4 regions of the Cytobacillus sp. QJM3NY_8 genome follow, and region 3 is predicted to be linked to each of the others. Evidence: riboswitches for the same ligand, from Rfam matches in the RefSeq annotation. Region 3 holds a riboswitch; each other region holds the start of a gene.

Region 1 (4,375 bases), 2.2 Mb from region 3:
ACAGATGTGGTTTGGAGGGGTTTCCAGGGGGCTGATGTAACCATAAAGGATCTTATTGATCAGGATATCGCCGAGAATACGGACTTGTATTCAAGAGTGAAGGGCAATCCTGATCCAAACATTGATTTCAGGAGGGTGCCAAACCAGAATGTCTTTTTCAGCCGCTTCGCAAAGTCATTAACAACAGAACTGATTCCAGGAGATATTAAGAACCTTCAGCAATGGCAGCCGGGTGACATTGTGGTTTTCCTTTCTCCTAAATTCGACCATGTTGCCATCATATCTGACAAACGGACGAAAGATGGCATTCCATATGTCATACATAACTCCACACCATTTGCAGCAGAAGTAAAACTCTCTTCTTTTAAGACTCCTATTACCGCTCATTACAGATGGGATTTTGAAAAAACGCCTGCACTGCCATAAAGCAGATGCAGGCGTTTTTCTTATTAAATACGAAAGTATAAAATTTTGAACTTCGATAACTGTCTAGCGCAAGCAGCCTCCCCCCTTGAGGTCACAAGCTTGTCTAGCTCCGGCTCCTAGGAACCCGGGGCCATAAGGAACCGTCTTATCCCTGAGGCCCGCAGGACAAGGAAGGCTTCGTCAGCATAATCATCGCACGACCAAAAGCGGCAGATTATGGGAGGATGTGGGTCATGCAGACGTTGCCACAGGACAAGGAAAGCTACGGCAGCGATACATCGCACGACCGAAAGCGGTAGCTTTTGGGAGGACGTTGCGCTCTTAGCCTGCGTTCCTTTTTGAGCGAGGCGCTTGCGCTTTTCTTATCTTACTGCTGCAGGATTGCCTGCCGGCCACTCTTCGCAGGTGTAAGCCATCTCCCAGAAGCCAAGCTCCAGCTGGCAGCTTTTTCGGAAAGCATCCTTCATTCGCTGCCTTTCTTCCGGTGATGCCGCATCAGCAAGCTCATCCAAACGGTTTCTCATATTCATGGTCACAGCTTCGACCCTTAAATTTGCGTAAAAAGAGATCCATGGATAAAACGGATGGTTCTCATCTGGCTCATATTGCTTCATGAGTTCAAGCCCAATCTCCCAATAAGTCCATGGACAAGGCAATAATGCAGCAAGGATTTCACCCATGCCGCCTGTGTGGGCATGATACATCATATGCTTAACATAATGATCAGCTGTTGGAGGGAGCGGATAGCCCTGCAATGCTTCGTAATCCACGCCAATCTGCTGGCAGAAATTATGGTGGGGATGTACTTCGCTGTTCAATACAAATTCTATTTGCTGATTAAAATATGCAATATCCTTACGCTCTGCTGACTTTGAAATGGCAATCCCATAAATATGCATGAACGCATTCAGATACTCAAAGTCCGCTTTAATGTAATGGGCCAGTGCCTCTTTCGGCACGTCCCCTCTCCCGATACCCTGGACAAATGGGTGCTCAAATATCAGCTGAAACAAATCTTCATTTTCCTTGCGCAGAATCTCTGAAAAAGTCATAAAAATAGCCTCCTTATTAATTACAGAAGCTGCCGGGGAAAAAGCATGAGGATATAAAACGAGGTCCTCACTGCTTCCCTGCGCTGGCATTATCCAGATCAGGTTCCAAGGGACAAAGGAAAAGCTCCTTATCTCAGCCGTAGCGCCCCTAGCAGTTTTCTAACATTTTAATTGTTTTTTACCGATTTTCTAACTTGACGTTTTTCTCTCATAAATTTGGGATTTCGCTTATAACTCTTGAAAATCGCTCATTAAGTCAGATTTCTTTACTATGCTGCTTACTCATCCAGCTTCGCCAGCTCAAAATCATCATATATTCTGAACCAGATTCTTCTCTTTAACCTTTGCCAAAACCATCCAGCCTATGGCCGCACCGGCAATGCTGCTGACCAGGAATGGCGGCACAAAGAAGAATGCCCCAGCTGCGCTTCCCATGAGAACCTTTGCAAAAGGGACTGCAAACAATGCACCGATTATGCCGGTACCTACCACTTCTCCTACAGCAGCCCATATTTTCCGGCCGAACTTCAAATAAAGCACACCTGCCAAAAACGCTCCGATCATGCCGCCTGGAAACGCAAGCAGCGTCCCGAATCCAAGCAAATTACGAAGCAGGCCAATCATAAATGCCACAGCTGCTGCAGGCAGGGGGCCAAGCGTCACCGCTGCCAATACATTCACCGCATGCTGCACCGGATAGGCCTTGGCTATGCCTGCCGGAAACCAGAGCAAATGGGATCCCAGTGTCCCAATTGCTACAAATAAAGCCATCGTAGTTAACAATCGGGTTCTGTTCATCTAAACCTCCTTTCTAAAGGGCCGCCTGATTGCTTATCAGGATGGGAAGTATGTATACAAAAAAGCCAGATTCCCATAAGGACCTGGCTTGGTTTAAGTATATGAATTGACATATAGTCAAATCCTACTTCCCTCCGCTGGCATTAACCAGATCAGGTCCATAAGAGTCAGAAAGCTATAACGCGCTTTCCTCTCAGCCCGCACATTCGGGGCACCCCTAGTAGCTGCATAGATATTTAGTTTGATAAGCTATCTCAAGCTTAACAAATTATTCCGGCACTGTCATCAATCTTTTTGCTTATATACTTTTCTTGGTGCAATCAATGTATTAAGCGCTCTTCGATTTCTGCTGAGAAACTATCGAAGTAGCTTCAGACTTGCCATTTCCTTTAGACTCCCGACTCCTGCCAGAGAAAGTGACACTTTTGTTTCTTCAATAAAGTTGGCAAGTACTTTTTCAACTCCATTCTGCCCGCCAATGGCCAAACCGTACACATACGGCCTTCCCAGGCAAACTGCGTCGGCTCCTAATGCCAGTGCTTTGACCACATCGGAACCGCGGCGAATGCCGCTGTCAAACAATACTGGAATTCTTCCTTTGACTTCCTTCACAACCGGTCCAAGCGCATCAATCGCCGCAATCACTCCATCAAGCTGCCTGCCGCCATGATTGGAGACTATGATTCCGTCTATCCCTTTTTCAACGGCCAGCCTGGCATCTTCGGGATGGAGAATACCCTTTAATAGAATCGGCAGATTTGTTTTCTCTTTTAACCTAGCAATATGCTCCCAGCTCAAGGTTGGATGATGGATATTATCAAGGATTCCCTGAACTACATCACCGTCATGGAGAGTGGCCATAAAGACCGGGTCACTCTCATAGTTTGCTTTTCCATAGCCAAGCTTTAACGGTGAAAAATTGTTTCTTAGATCAGCTTCCCTCCACCCCATCATCACCGTATCTACTGTTAACACAATTGCTTCATAGCCTGATTCCTCCGCCCGGCGCACCATACTGAACGCAGCATCTTCATAATTGGACCAATATAATTGGAACCATTTTGGACTCGTGCCTGTTGCATTTGCGATTTCTTCAATGGAATAACTGGATACCGTGCTCTGGATAAAAGGAATTCCAAACGAAGCTGCCGCCCGGGCAGATGCAAGCTCTCCCTCACTGTGTTCAAGACGCTGCATTCCTATAGGTGCAAGGAATACTGGATAAGGATACGTTTTTCCAAATAAATTCACACTTATATCCGGCACTGATACATCTCTAAGCATCCTCGGTACAATTGAGTATTTTGCAAAGGATTCGATATTCTTTTTCAGCGTTTCTTCTCCCCCGGCTCCTGATTGGACATAGCCAAATCCGCCAGCTCCCATCACTTTCTCTGCTTCTTCTTCCAGTTCCTTAAATGAAATAGGAAAGTTTTCTGCGAAACTAATATTCTCTACTTTTGCCATATTCCAGCCCTGCCTTTTTTGAATTTATTGAAAATAATAACACTTTTTCAGATTTTATGAAACCATCTAATAAAATCATAAATTCGCAGTTACAGCCTTTCCTATACAAATTAGCCGCAATAAGCAGGGATTTCACAAAAAATCATGAATAAACATTTTAACCTTAATGAAATTGGAGTGTACAAAATGTTAATCAAACAGCCTTTTGATGAATTTCTGAAATTCCATTACGAAAGAGTCAGTGAAAGCAATATGAAAGTGACTTTGCCAATTCAGCCGCTCTTTATTAACAGCGCGGGGCTGGTTCATGGAGGCGTCATTTCCACTCTTGCGGATGTAGCGATGGGGAATATTTTCGAGCCGGATGAAAACCAGATGCAATCCGTGGTGACAGCTGATTTAAAGGTCACTTTCCTAAAGGGGGCGACAGGTGAATTTCTTATCGCCAATGCTCACCTTGTGAAGAGGGGGCGCACCCTCAACCACACAGACTGCCTGATTTATAACGACCAGGATCAGCTGGTCGCCAAAGCATCGGGAATCTTCGCATCTATCTAAAGTGATTAATCCTATCGTTGCCTGAATAGTTTCGCTGACAGCGATAGGAGGAACCATTAAAGGTTAAAGACAGT
Region 2 (4,375 bases), 2.1 Mb from region 3:
TTTGCTGCATCCAATAACCTCAACTTTAATCATGTCGCAGAGCCCGGAAGCTTTGGATAACCTTGCTATTCGGACAGCCTCCTCAGCTGTACTTGCTCCTGCCGTATTAGGGAGTAATTTATATTTCTTTAAATCCAGCTTTTCCAAAAAGTTGGGCTGGCCCGCTTCAAAAATGTTCATACGGCGTACAGCAAAGGTAAGCACCTCTGTTGCCGAAGCTTCTACAGCTTCCCTTTGCACATCAAAGCTTGGATATTTCCCTGTTCCCAGCAGCAGCCTGGAGTTAAATTCATAAGGTCCAATTTTCAACAAATCATCCGCCTCCTACAAAGTGTACAATTTCGATTCGATCCCCATCTGTCAGAATGGTTTCAGCATGCGTGGATTTATCCAAAATATGCTGGTTTAGTTCAACAATGACTACCTTTTGCTCCAAATTGAAATGCTCGAGCAGAAGGGAAACGCGATTAACTGTGTCCGGAAGCTCCATAGCATCTCCGTTAATGACAACTTTCATAAAAGCACCCCATTTGACGTATGGACTAAAGATTCAAGGCGGGAAAGCTCAAACGGATTTGGCTGCTCCGTTTTTCCTTCGAGGATGTCTGCCATCAGTACGCCTGTTGCCGGGGCAAGGAGGATTCCATTCCGAAAATGGCCGGCCGCAATATATAACCCTCTATAAACAGGATGTTCTCCTAAAAAAGGCTGGCCATCAGCCGATTGCGGACGAATTCCTGTCCAGGCCCGCTCCCATTCAGCCTTCGCTATATCCGGAACAAGGTTTTGCGCCTTTTCCATCAGCGTGGATATCCCCTCAAGGGTCACCTTCTCATCAAATGAATTGACCTTAACGGTCGCTCCAACTACTAATCTCCCAGATTGCTTCGGAACGATATAGCATCCATGTGAAAAGATCGTCCCTTGTACAAGCGGTTTTTCAGGTATCACCGAGAAGCACTCGCCTTTAACCGGAATAATGGGCAGCGAAAGGCCCGCTCTTTCAAGAACCTCCCTGCTCCAGGCCCCGGAAGCCACGATAACGGATTCTGCCAGGAATTCTCCCTGGCTGGTTTTGACCCCATGAACCTTTTCATCTTTTAAAATAAAATCTGATACGTGTGTATACTCATAAATTTCTGCACCGAGGGCCATTGAAGCTTTTGCAAAGGCAAGGGACAATTCATATGCCTGAACCTGTCCGTCATTCGGTATATACATGGCACCCAGCAATTTGTTTGATACGGATGGCTCACGTTTAATCAGGTCATCAATCGAAAACCATTCGGCCTGCTCACCCGCTTTTTGCTGGCTTTCTATCAATCTTTTTAATGTCTGCTCCTCCTCTTTATTAGCCGCCACTTTATATACACCCTTATTTTGATAGCCAATATGCACTTGTGATAAATCTTCCAGTTCAGGAATCAGGATCCGGTACATGGAGCGGCTTTTGCATGCCAGCTGAAATAGCGGGCCGTCTTCTGCCAGTTCCGTTTGGGCTCCTAAAATTCCAGCTGCCGCTCCGGAAGCCTTGCCGGCTATTTTACCCTTATCCAAAACGGCCACTTTATACCCTCTTTTAGCCAATTGAAAAGCAATGGAGCTTCCGTTAATGCCACCGCCAACTATAACGGCGTCATAAATTTTCCTCATTTTTCCCCCTCCTCATTTAACTTTTTTGAAAAGAGCTTCGCTGCCTCTGCAGGGTCCTTTGCCTGCAAAATCCCTGACATTACAGCAATGCCATCTGCCCCCGCCTCCAAGACCTCAGGGACTTTCTCTGGTTTAATGCCTCCAATTGCCATTACCGGAATTTCTACTGCCTTTTTAAGAGCCTCCAGTGACCCAGTGCCCCTTGGCGGGATTCCCTTCTTGGAGTCGGTTTCAAATATGTGCCCAAACAGGATATAATCAGCCCCCTGTTTTGCAGCCTCTTCTGCTTCTTCAGGAGAATGTACGGAACATCCGATGGGCATATCTAGAAAATGCGTTTTGACAACACGGACTGGAAGGCTGTGAAAAGCAAGATGGACACCTGTTTTACATGCCCATGCAACATCCACCCGATCATTTATAACAATTTTATGAATGGGGATTCCCTCATTACAAAGCAGCTTAACTCCTTCATATAGCTCCCTTGAGGTTCGATGCTTTTCCCTCAAGTGGAACCTGTCTGCAAAGGGTTCCACTTCACCTGCTATCTCAGCAAAAGCCTCTAGAGATAGCTTTCCATCTGATATAACATGCAGCTGTTTCCTCATAGCGATAACTCCCCTGTTTTTTTATGCTTTTAGCAAATTAAAAACCACCTTCTAAATAGAAAGTGGCTGTACGGGGCTTATGAATATAGCCCCGATACTCCACTTCCCTACGCTGGTATGCCAGATCAGGTTCCAAGGGTTTTAAAGCTTTTGCTTTAATCTCAGCCTGCAAACGGCACCCCCAGCAGATATAATTACTATTAAATTACTAAAATACTATTTTTACTGATAAATACTTCCCCCGGTTTTTTTAAATTCCTCAGCTTTTTCTTCCAAGCCCTTCTGTATCGCTTCGTCCGTGTCAAGCTTATTCTCTTTTGCATAATTCCGGATATCCTGCGAAATTCTCATGCTGCAGAATTTTGGCCCGCACATGGAACAGAAGTGAGCTGTTTTAGCCCCTTCAGCCGGCAATGTCTCATCATGGTATTCCAATGCGCGTTCAGGATCAAGCGACAGATTGAATTGATCCCTCCAGCGGAATTCAAACCGGGCTTTTGACAGGGCATCATCTCTTTTTTGTGCTCCCGGGTGGCCCTTTGCCAGATCTGCAGCATGCGCTGCAATTTTATAAGTAATGACACCCTCGCGTACATCATCTCTATTTGGCAAACCCAAATGTTCTTTAGGAGTAACATAGCAAAGCATTGCCGTACCATACCAGCCTATCATGGCAGCCCCGATTGCAGAGGTAATGTGGTCATATCCTGGAGCTATATCTGTTGTTAGGGGCCCAAGTGTATAAAATGGCGCTTCCTTGCAGATCTCCAATTGTTTATCCATATTCTCTTTAATTAAATGCATTGGAACATGGCCAGGTCCCTCCACCATTACCTGTACATCGTGTTCCCATGCAATTTTCGTCAACTCCCCAAGTGTCTCGAGCTCTGCAAATTGAGCCTCGTCATTGGCATCTGCAATCGATCCCGGGCGCAGCCCATCCCCGAGTGAGAAGGCCACATCATAGGCTTTCATGATCTCGCAGATTTCTTCAAAATGTGTATATAAAAAGTTTTCTTTATGATGATGCAAACACCATTGGGCCATAATGGATCCGCCCCTCGATACAATTCCGGTTAAGCGTTTTGCCGACAGCGGAACATACCTCAAAAGGACACCTGCATGAATGGTAAAGTAGTCAACCCCCTGCTCAGCTTGTTCGATTAAGGTATCTCTGTAAACTTCCCACGTAAGATCCTCGGCAATGCCATTAACCTTTTCAAGTGCCTGATAAATGGGAACGGTGCCGACCGGAACGGCAGAGTTCCTGATAATCCATTCACGTGTGGTATGAATATTTTTGCCTGTAGATAGATCCATGATCGTGTCTGCTCCCCATCGAGTAGCCCAGGTCATTTTTTCTACCTCTTCCTCAATAGAGGATGAAACAGCAGAATTTCCAATGTTCGCATTAATTTTTACGTGGAAATTCCTTCCGATGATCATCGGCTCTGTCTCAGGATGATTGATATTGGAAGGAATGATTGCCCGCCCTCTTGCTACTTCAGACCGCACAAATTCCGGATCCATATTTTCCCGAATGGCTATATACTCCATCTCAGGAGTAATGATCCCCTTTTTTGCATAGTGAAGCTGGGTAACATTCTTTCCTTTTTTTGCTCTCAATGGCTTGCGGGATAAGCCAGGAAAAACTTTATGATTAGCACGCGGATCATGTTCATCGCGGTACCCATTATCCTCGGGCTTTATTTTCCGCCCATCATACTCTTCAACATCCCCGCGTTCATGAATCCACCGGCTTCTCAGAGCAGGAAGCCCTTTTTTTAGATCTGCCGTATATTGAGGATCCGTATAAGGTCCGCTCGTATCATATACTCGAACCGGCTCATTGATTTCCTCTCCAAAAGTTCCGGAAGTGGGACTTAACTCTATCTCACGCATTGGAACCTTTATATCAGGCCTGGATCCCTCCACATAGACTTTTTTGCTGCCAGTAAAGCACGACATAATGGAAATGCTCTTTTGATTTAATGAACTTGCCGTCATTGATCATCTCTCCCTTATAAAAATATAAGGACGAGACCTGGAACCAAGGAAGTGCCAGATATGTAAAAAAGCCGGTCCACATAAAGATGGACCGGCTTAACCGAAGA
Region 3 (4,375 bases):
ACTCTGTTCGGAGTATATGGAGTTTTATATGAACGCTTTGCTGGAGGGCCAACACATAAAGACATTTTTGTGATCAAGGATGTCATGATTCAGACAGTCCTCCTTTTGACAAGCAGCTTTACAATGGGCATCGCCATTTTTGAAATGCGCCGCCATAACCTGAAAGGGCTAATCACCTGGCTGGTGATTACCCTTGCACTTGGCGCAGGATTCCTATTCATGGAGATTAATGAGTTTATCCATTATGCCCATGAAGGTGCAACGATGCAGACAAGTGCGTTCCTATCCAGCTTATTTGTCCTGCTGGGTACACACGGAGCCCATGTTACATTGGGAATTGGCTGGGCAACTATGGTCATTATCCAGCTTTTAAAAAGAGGCCTTACCCCTACTACAGCAAGAAAAACGTTTATTATCGGCCTTTACTGGCACTTCCTTGATGTGGTCTGGATCTTTATTTTCACATTCGTGTATTTGAAAGGACTGGTGGCTTAAATGGAACATCATCAATCAAAAAGCTTCCCTATAAGCCATGTCATTGGATTTGTTGTTTCCCTTGTGCTGACATTTGCAGCAGCAGGTATTGCCCTAAAAACGAACCTCTCTTTTAAAGTGATCATGTGGATCATCGGCTCGCTGGCTGTCATTCAGGCAGGCATGCAGCTGTTCATGTTCATGCACTTAAGAGAAGGAGAAGACGGCAAAACGAACTTAGTTAATATGATTTATGCCGTATTTATGGTTATTGTAATTGTAGTAGGTTCTATTTGGGTTCTCACTTCTGGGCACGCGGCTCATTAATTCAAGAAAAGCGGAATCGCCTTGTCCATCCCATGAGCCAGATAATAAAACCGGTCTCCCTTTTGGAGGCCGGTTTTATTTGTATTGTCTGATTCCCTTGCTGCCCTTTGTCATTTCTTCCATCACATTAATAAAAAATCCGAATCCAAAAATTAGCATGGATGATACCATAATGCTTAAACCGATTGATAAAACATACTCACCCGTGAGACCGCTTACAAAAAAGCTTGAAATAAAGACAATTAACCCTAAAAGAATACCGGCCGCAGTAACATTTCTAAAAAAATGCAGCACCTTTTGCTGTTTTAAAGTCATATTTTCATCCCCTTTTATTTAATATTCTAACTATGTTCACAAATTTGTCAAACTTTTTGTCACAAAATTGTCAAATTTATTTATGCAAAAAAAGCTTTGCAAAGGTGCAAAGCAATTTTCTACTGATATAGCTTTTTAATGTTCTCCAAATCTTTCTTTAAATTGCCTATTTCCTGCCTGGTCAGCATTAATGGCATTTGATCGTAAAGTGTAATAATCTGTCCTCCCTCATCCTCTTCATGAAGGGATAAATAGTTATACAAATTTTCACATTGATTTTTGTTAAGGACAGACTGGGTGCTGAAATTTTTAACCTTCTGGATCTCAAAGGCACTGGTTTCTGCATCATATACACCTGTAATAATATTGCCCTGCAATGTGTTTGACAAACAATCACTCCCCTTTTTGAGTAATATACCCATTTTTCAGGAGCAGTTTCCTAAAATAAGAAAAAACCTCTTTGGAAATTTCCAAAGAGGCTGATTATATTAGGAAGCGCGTTTTTGTGATTGAATAACTTCATCCGTTTTTCTTATGATCAATCTTGGAGCTGAAGATATAATTAATACTGCTAAAATCGAGCAGAGAATAGCTGCTCCGAGCATGGTTGCACCGTTTGCCAGGAAGGAAAAGAGAACCGGTGACATCCCTTCCGGCGCATAGCTCCCAAAGAAAAGGACACCTGCTATGAAATGCCAGAAATACCGGGCAAGGCTTCCGGCAAACACAGCTAAAACAACCCAGCCCAATGCCTTTTTCTTGTTTCCGCTGCGCAGCTGATTTTGAATTGGTCGGAAAAACAAACCGGCAAAACCGATACAGGCAAATGCCACAAAGTACTCAATAAATGCCTGAAGCGGAGTCGCAATCCAGGCATCACCCATGGCAATCTGCAATATTCCCCATAATAGACCGGCAATGAAGCTGACTTTAAAGCCCCATCTGAATGCCAAAATGAATATGGGAATCATCGCAGCAGAAATCGAAATGGAAGGCGACAGCTTAATAGATGGAAGGAAATCCAAAATAATAGCAAATGCTGCAAAAAATGAAGCTTCAATCATCGCCGTCAGGCTTAATTTTTTCATAAAAAAATCCCCCTATAATCGTATGACGATACCCCAAGGGAGAACAAGCAGGCAGAAAAACCCCTTCCGCCTTTTATTCCACATTCCTGCGCTAGCATTATCTAACAGGTTCAAAGGGTCAGAACAGCGAACTATTCACTCTCAGCAGAATGCTCCCCTTGTGGCACGTTATTGTATTATCCAATTTTAGTATAAATGAAATAAATGAAAGTGAAAAGGATTATTTTCCCTCTCCAAATATAGCCTGTTTATCCCACTTTCCGATACGGTAATACATAAAGGCGATGACACTGCTTATAGCAAAGCTTATCCCCATGCCTGCAGCAATTCCTTTATCACCCATAAACTTTGAAAATAGGAATGTTAAAGGATAGCGCAGGATCCAGAATGAAATGATATTCAGTATGAGCACTTGAAACATCGCACCGGAAGCTCTTACCACACCATTCAATATAAAATTAATGCCCAGGAGCGGATAAAAAAAGGCAATGATCTTTAAATAGTCAGTGCCATACTGAACTGATTCTTTATCCTGTATAAACAGGCGCACCCCGTGTTCTGCAAATAGGACCGTACCAAAAGCGATGATAAACATGATTCCAAGATTGTAAATGACTCCGTACAAGGCGATTTGATGAACCCGTTCCCATTGATTTCTCCCTATATTTTGACCGGCCATACTGTTGACTGCAGTCCCCAATGCCATCGCAGGAAGCATAATGATGCTGTCAATACGCTGAGCTGCACCAAATCCCGCAACCACGTCATCGCCAAAAGAGGTGACGACAGACATAATAGCCATAACACCAGCCGATATAACGGTCATTTGAAGTCCAGAAGGGATGCCGAGCTTGAAAATTAATGCCGCTTCCTCTTTATGCGGCCAAGAAGGAATAGTGAACGGCGCCAGCTTTTTGCGGAGTATGAATATCATTCCGATCATAAATGCGAACCCCTGTGAAAGGATCGTAGCACAAGCTGCCCCATCAATACCAAGCTGGAATACAGATATAAAAAGAGGGTCCAGGATTGCATTTAATACGACTGCTATCAGGACAAAGTACAGTGGACTCTTGCTGTCTCCGAGCGCCCTGAGTACGGTTCCTATAAAATTGTATCCAAATAAAAACAGAATACCAATGAAGTTAATCTGCAAATAGGATGCTGCACCTTCAGCCATTCCTGCAGGTGTGCCCATTATGGCCAAAATTCTTTCTGCAAACAGGAATCCGGCTATTCCAAGAGCAACTGACATAATTGTCTGAATGACGGTAAAGGCATTCAAATATTGTTTCAGCCCCTCTTCATGATCCCCACCCTTTTGCTGGGATAAAATCGTTAACGCCGCATTGTTTATTCCAATGATAAAAGAAAGAACTGTAAAGATTACAGTGCCGGACACCGCCACAGCTCCCAATGCGTCGGCCCCAAGCAGATTCCCAACCCACAGACTATCAATAAATTGATAGGAAACCTGCAGAAAATTAGTGAGCATGATTGGAGTTGAGAACACCAAGAGCTGTTTGAATATATTTCCTTTTGTAAAATCCTGCTGTGCCATCTTTACACCTTTTTCCCATATTTTTTTCACAGTTTCTATTATTCACTATTTCATATCCAGTTTCCAATTTTATAGTTTTGATTGTTATTATGTTTTATAATTTTATTTGCTTCATCTCTGTCACATTTTTATCATAAATTGATGCACCTGGAATGCTGTTATAGCACAATTCCTCTAAGGAGATATTATTTTTCCATAATTTACAACGTTTAAAAAGTGTAAAACCCTGTAATTAACAATTCTTTTTCCTTATAATGTAGGTATGTTTAATGAGGAGGGAAATAGTTGAAATCACGTCTTAAGAAGCCTTCGACGATTGTTTCTATTGCATTGGTGATCACGGTGATTTTGGCGGCGGTTATTTGGACCGTACAAGCAGGAAAAAAGGATGTGACAGTCCCGTTTTCTTCTGTGGAAAAAATTATTGCCTCCCAGTATGGGAAGACTGTTGCAGTACAGGAATATAAAAATGGGAAACTGCTGATCACAGCCCCTGATGGCGAGTACATCTCCCATGTGCCCCCCAACAGTGAGATGGTTGATAAATTAGTAGAAACCTATAATATACAATATACGTTCGCAAACACAGGACCTTATACCCCTTGGATTC
Region 4 (4,375 bases), 990 kb from region 3:
AATTACTTTAGCAGGCTTGCTGCTCAGTACTAAAATTCGATCAGAGAGGTAAATGGCTTCTTCGATATTGTGGGTTACAAACAGAATTGTCGGCTTATGCTCATTCCAAATATCGAGAAGCCACTTTTGCATATCGTGGCGGGTAAGCTCATCTAAAGCTGAAAAAGGTTCATCCAGCAAAATGATAGGCTGTGGGCTTAATAATGCCCGGATAAAGGCAGCCCTTTGCTTCATTCCCCCTGACAATTCATGGGGGTATGCATTTTCATAGCCGCCGAGACCAGCTTTTTGAAGCATCTTTCTGGCCGCTTCCGAATCGGTTTTACCCATTAGCTCCTGTCCAAGCAGAACGTTTTGAAGAATGGTTCTCCAGGGTATCAGGGAAGGTGTCTGAGGCATATAGCTTATTGAACCGCGTTTGCCGTTGATTTTCACATTCCCAAGCGTTATGGAGCCTTCGTCCGGCAGAAGCATCCCGCCAATCAGGTTGAAAATGGTGCTCTTTCCGCTCCCTGAAGGACCTAAAATCGAAACAAATTCCCCTTCATTTACATGAAAACTCAAATTGTCTAAAACCTGATTAGTATCAAAACTTTTGGTTAAATGATTAACGGATAATTGTATCATTTCCTGGCACTCTCCCGTGACTTCCATTTAATCAGCAAACGTTCAGCCAGTAAAATTCCTCCAAAAAACAGCAAGCTTAACAGCATAATCGCAAAAATGGCAACAAAAACACGGTCTGTCCGAAATGAAGAAGATGCCAGAGTCATATAAACACCTATTCCTTCTTTAGCTCCGAGCCATTCGGATATTACAGCACCCATCACACTATAGGTTGCGGAGATTTTTAGCCCTGAAAATAGAGAGGGAAGGGAATAGGGAAGCTCCAGCTTCCAAAACAGCTGTCCTTTGCTGGCCCCTGCCATCAGCATATAATGCCTAAGTTCTCCGGGTGTCTGGCGAAAGCCGTCCAATGCAGCAACAGTAATGGGGAAGAAGCAAACCAGCGTGATGACAATCAGCTTTGGAAGTATCCCGAAACCAAACCAAACAACCAGCAAAGGAGCCAGAACAATTATAGGCACATTTTGTGAAAGTATGAGGAGAGGGTAAACCGACTCCCTTATAAAAGGCAATAAGTGCAGTATAACGGCTGTGATTAAACCTATGACGGTGCCAATGGCAAATCCCAATAGGGAAAGCATGACTGTCGATTGAAGGTGGTGGCTGAAGCCCTCCCAGCCCGAAATCGCTTCCAGAACGATTTCTGTTGGCGGAGGCAGGAGCCATGCAGGGACTTCTGCCAGATTTACTGCCATTTCCCAAGCAATGAATAAAAGAAGGAGAACCGCAGCCGGCCTCCATCCTTTTCTGAACAAATTTATCATGGACGATATTTCTCCGTTAAATCAATCATTTCAATACCGTCCGGCTGATATAGAACCTTTACCTGTGAGATTACATTGCTGCTTCCTCTTTCAATCATTTTTCTGTTCATATCAGCTATGATTTTCAATAAATGGTCTAAATCGCCTTCCATCGTTGTTTCGAGGGGATGCACTTCGTACTTAACACCGGATTGCTGAATGACACTAATTGCTTCATCAACGTAAGGTATAACATTTTCCCCATCTTTTGTTTTCGGTATGATCTGAATGCTTACAAGTGCGTTTGCCATATTTGAACTCTCCTTATTCCGGCAGGAAGTCATTAGTAAATGCTTTGCCTGCATCTAATTCTTTATCTAAAAGACCATTTTCATGCATCCAGTCTGCATAGTTTTCCCAGACTTCAAGCTTTTGTTCACCCCATCTTGAAGCATCATCCTGATAGCGGGGGGATAGCCATTCCTGGCTTTTTTTGACCAATTCGCTGTCCAGATCCGGAGCATTCTTTAACAAAAAATCTGCTGCTTCGCCAGGTTGATCGATTGCAAATTCATATCCCCTTGCTGCTGCTTTTACAAATGCTTTGACAGTATCCGGATCATCTGCAATCATTTTTTCGCTGGTTGCGAGAACGGGCGTGTAGTAATCCAGTTTTTCTGAGTAGTCGGTAAGGTAGACCATATTAATCTTTTCCCCCCGAAGTTCTGCTTCTACACCTGTCCATCCATAATAAATCCATGCGAAGTCTATATCTCTTTTAACAGCTGTAAAAAAGTCAGCATCCCCCATATTAACAATTGAGACCTTATCAATATTAGCGTTTTCCTTCTTCATTAGGGAGTCTATTACCGATTTTTCTACAGGTGCCCCCCAGCCGCCATAAGTTTTTCCTTCAAAGTCTTTCGGCGATTTAATGTTTTTTTCGGCAGGGGATGCAAAACCGGAAGTATTATGCTGAATAACAGCTGCTATCGATACAAGGGGAACGCCCTGTACACGTGCTTCCGTGATGCTTTCCTGATAGCTGACACCAAAATCAGCCTTGCCTGATGCAGTCAATTGATCTGCACCTGCTTCACCTGGCATTATAATTTCTACATCGAGCCCTTCTTCTTTAAAATATCCTTTGTCCTTTGCGGCATATAAGCCGGTATGATTGGTATTAGGTGTCCAATCCAGTACAACAGTAACTTTTTTCAAATCTTGTTTGCTGTCTGAATCTTCGCTTCCAGTCTGATTATCCGGTCCATTGCCGGCACAGCCTGAAAGAAGCAGCAGCGAACAGATAGCGGCAATCCACTTTTTCATAAGTACTCCTCCTAAAAAACGTTATGTAATAAGGAAAGTTAATGATAGTCTGCCCTGTAAAATAAAAACGCCCCGGTATAAACCAGGGCGCATATAAAAAACATTTAGTATGTTTAAGAATATGTTCCCTACGCTGGTATGAGCCAGATCAGGTTCAAAGGGTCAGCATCTTAATGATGAAGTCTCAACCGGCATACCGGTTCCCCTACATTTCTTGCTATTTAATTTTGACAGCATAAATACTTTCCATCATTATTATAGCAAATAATATTAAAATGCACAGAAAATAATTATTTCATTCCAATCGTCCTGCTCTCTTTCCAAATTCTGAATTTTTCAAGTTCACCTGTAATTTGGCTAACGGCAAAACCAAGGACTGCTACATCATCTAAGATTCCCATTCCTATTAAAAAGTCAGGAACAAGGTCTATTGGGGAAACAAAGTATAGTATGGAAGCAATAATAAAGATAATCGATTTTTTTGAAATAATATGCCGGTAATCGCCTTTAGACCATGACTTTACTAAATCGATCAGAAGCTGAAACTTTTCCCATATATCACTTAATGAAGATTGGTTTTTATCTGCTTTAAGTGTAGCCTTTCTTAAAAGTCCTTTTGTTTTTTCAGGATCGTCCGCATAACGTTTAGCCCTGGATGAAAATTTTTTATAGCCGTCCTTATAAACTTTGGTTTCTATTTCAGGCATAGCTATCACTCCTATATTGATAATTCGCATAAACAGTTATAATCTAGTATTTACCGCATACCTGACATGACATAAACATTTCATTGGGAGAAATAAATGGAAATCAAATTTAACCTGTGACAAAACCTTATTGGGAGCTGATATCTATGCTTGAGAAATGGCTGAAAGAATCAAATTATACAGTAATATTGACTGGAGCAGGAATGTCGACAGAAAGCGGACTGCCTGATTTCAGGTCTGCCAATAATGGATTATGGAATGGGAAAGATCCTGGGAAAATAGCCAGTACAAAAGCATTGAATGAAAATGTGAACGAATTTATAGAATTTTATCGGCACAGGGTAATCGGGCTTAAGGAGTGTAATCCCCATCAAGGGCACTATATTCTTGCAGATTGGGAAAAGAGAGGTATTATTAAGAGCATTATTACCCAGAACGTGGATGGATTTCATGGACTCGCGGGAAGTGAAAAAATATCAGAGCTCCATGGAAATCTGCAGACACTCCATTGCCAGAAATGTAAAAAAGAGTTCCCGAGCGAGGGGTATTTGCATGGTCAATTCCAATGCCGTTGCGGGGGTGTGCTCCGTCCTTCAGTGGTTCTGTTTGGGGAAATGCTCCCTGAGGAGGCCTTAGATTTCGCAGCAGATGAAACAGAAAAAGCAGAACTTTTTATTGTTCTGGGATCATCCTTGACTGTAACACCTGCAAATCAGTTTCCGCTGATAGCCAAACAAAAAGGAGCAAAACTTGTGATTATTAATATGGAACCTACGGATTTCGATATTTATGCTGATAAAGTAATTCATGACCGCAAAATTGGTGAAGTGCTGGATGAACTTGATAGAGCCTTCAAATAGTCAAAAAACATGAAATCATAGCACTCATGCTATGATTTTTTTTATCAATCAACTATAATGGACAATGAACATGATTACTACTGCCTCAAGCGATATGATATATAAGGAG

The links. A riboswitch is a leader RNA that binds a small molecule or an ion and turns the genes downstream of it on or off. The one in region 3 is predicted to bind thiamine pyrophosphate.
Region 1: linked by a shared signal. The riboswitch ahead of tenA (thiaminase II) and the one ahead of thiT (energy-coupled thiamine transporter ThiT) in region 3 are both predicted to bind thiamine pyrophosphate.
Region 2: linked by a shared signal. The riboswitch ahead of tenI (thiazole tautomerase TenI) and the one ahead of thiT (energy-coupled thiamine transporter ThiT) in region 3 are both predicted to bind thiamine pyrophosphate.
Region 4: linked by a shared signal. The riboswitch ahead of AC0VZ9_RS08525 (ABC transporter substrate-binding protein) and the one ahead of thiT (energy-coupled thiamine transporter ThiT) in region 3 are both predicted to bind thiamine pyrophosphate.

Annotation. Positions count from the first base shown of each region.
Region 1 is NZ_CM149681.1:430,888-435,262, reverse strand. It holds gene AC0VZ9_RS02255 (DUF1287 domain-containing protein) at 1-426, shown strand, start outside; gene tenA (thiaminase II) at 789-1,478, opposite strand; TPP riboswitch at 1,537-1,638, opposite strand; gene thiW (energy coupling factor transporter S component ThiW) at 1,788-2,276, opposite strand; TPP riboswitch at 2,389-2,505, opposite strand; gene AC0VZ9_RS02240 (alpha-hydroxy-acid oxidizing protein) at 2,634-3,743, opposite strand; gene AC0VZ9_RS02235 (PaaI family thioesterase) at 3,930-4,301, shown strand.
Region 2 is NZ_CM149681.1:496,610-500,984, reverse strand. It holds gene AC0VZ9_RS02660 (thiazole synthase) at 1-312, opposite strand, end outside; gene thiS (sulfur carrier protein ThiS) at 314-517, opposite strand; gene thiO (glycine oxidase ThiO) at 514-1,653, opposite strand; gene tenI (thiazole tautomerase TenI) at 1,650-2,261, opposite strand; TPP riboswitch at 2,349-2,454, opposite strand; gene thiC (phosphomethylpyrimidine synthase ThiC) at 2,484-4,268, opposite strand.
Region 3 is NZ_CM149681.1:2,606,948-2,611,322, forward strand. It holds gene qoxC (cytochrome aa3 quinol oxidase subunit III) at 1-495, shown strand, start outside; gene qoxD (cytochrome aa3 quinol oxidase subunit IV) at 496-801, shown strand; gene AC0VZ9_RS13560 (hypothetical protein) at 877-1,116, opposite strand; gene AC0VZ9_RS13565 (hypothetical protein) at 1,236-1,505, opposite strand; gene thiT (energy-coupled thiamine transporter ThiT) at 1,605-2,204, opposite strand; TPP riboswitch at 2,271-2,373, opposite strand; gene AC0VZ9_RS13575 (MATE family efflux transporter) at 2,425-3,765, opposite strand; gene AC0VZ9_RS13580 (AAA family ATPase) at 4,051-4,375, shown strand, end outside.
Region 4 is NZ_CM149681.1:1,614,589-1,618,963, forward strand. It holds gene AC0VZ9_RS08510 (ABC transporter ATP-binding protein) at 1-627, opposite strand, end outside; gene AC0VZ9_RS08515 (ABC transporter permease) at 624-1,391, opposite strand; gene AC0VZ9_RS08520 (thiamine-binding protein) at 1,388-1,681, opposite strand; gene AC0VZ9_RS08525 (ABC transporter substrate-binding protein) at 1,695-2,699, opposite strand; TPP riboswitch at 2,808-2,916, opposite strand; gene AC0VZ9_RS08530 (YkvA family protein) at 2,990-3,406, opposite strand; gene AC0VZ9_RS08535 (NAD-dependent deacylase) at 3,553-4,266, shown strand.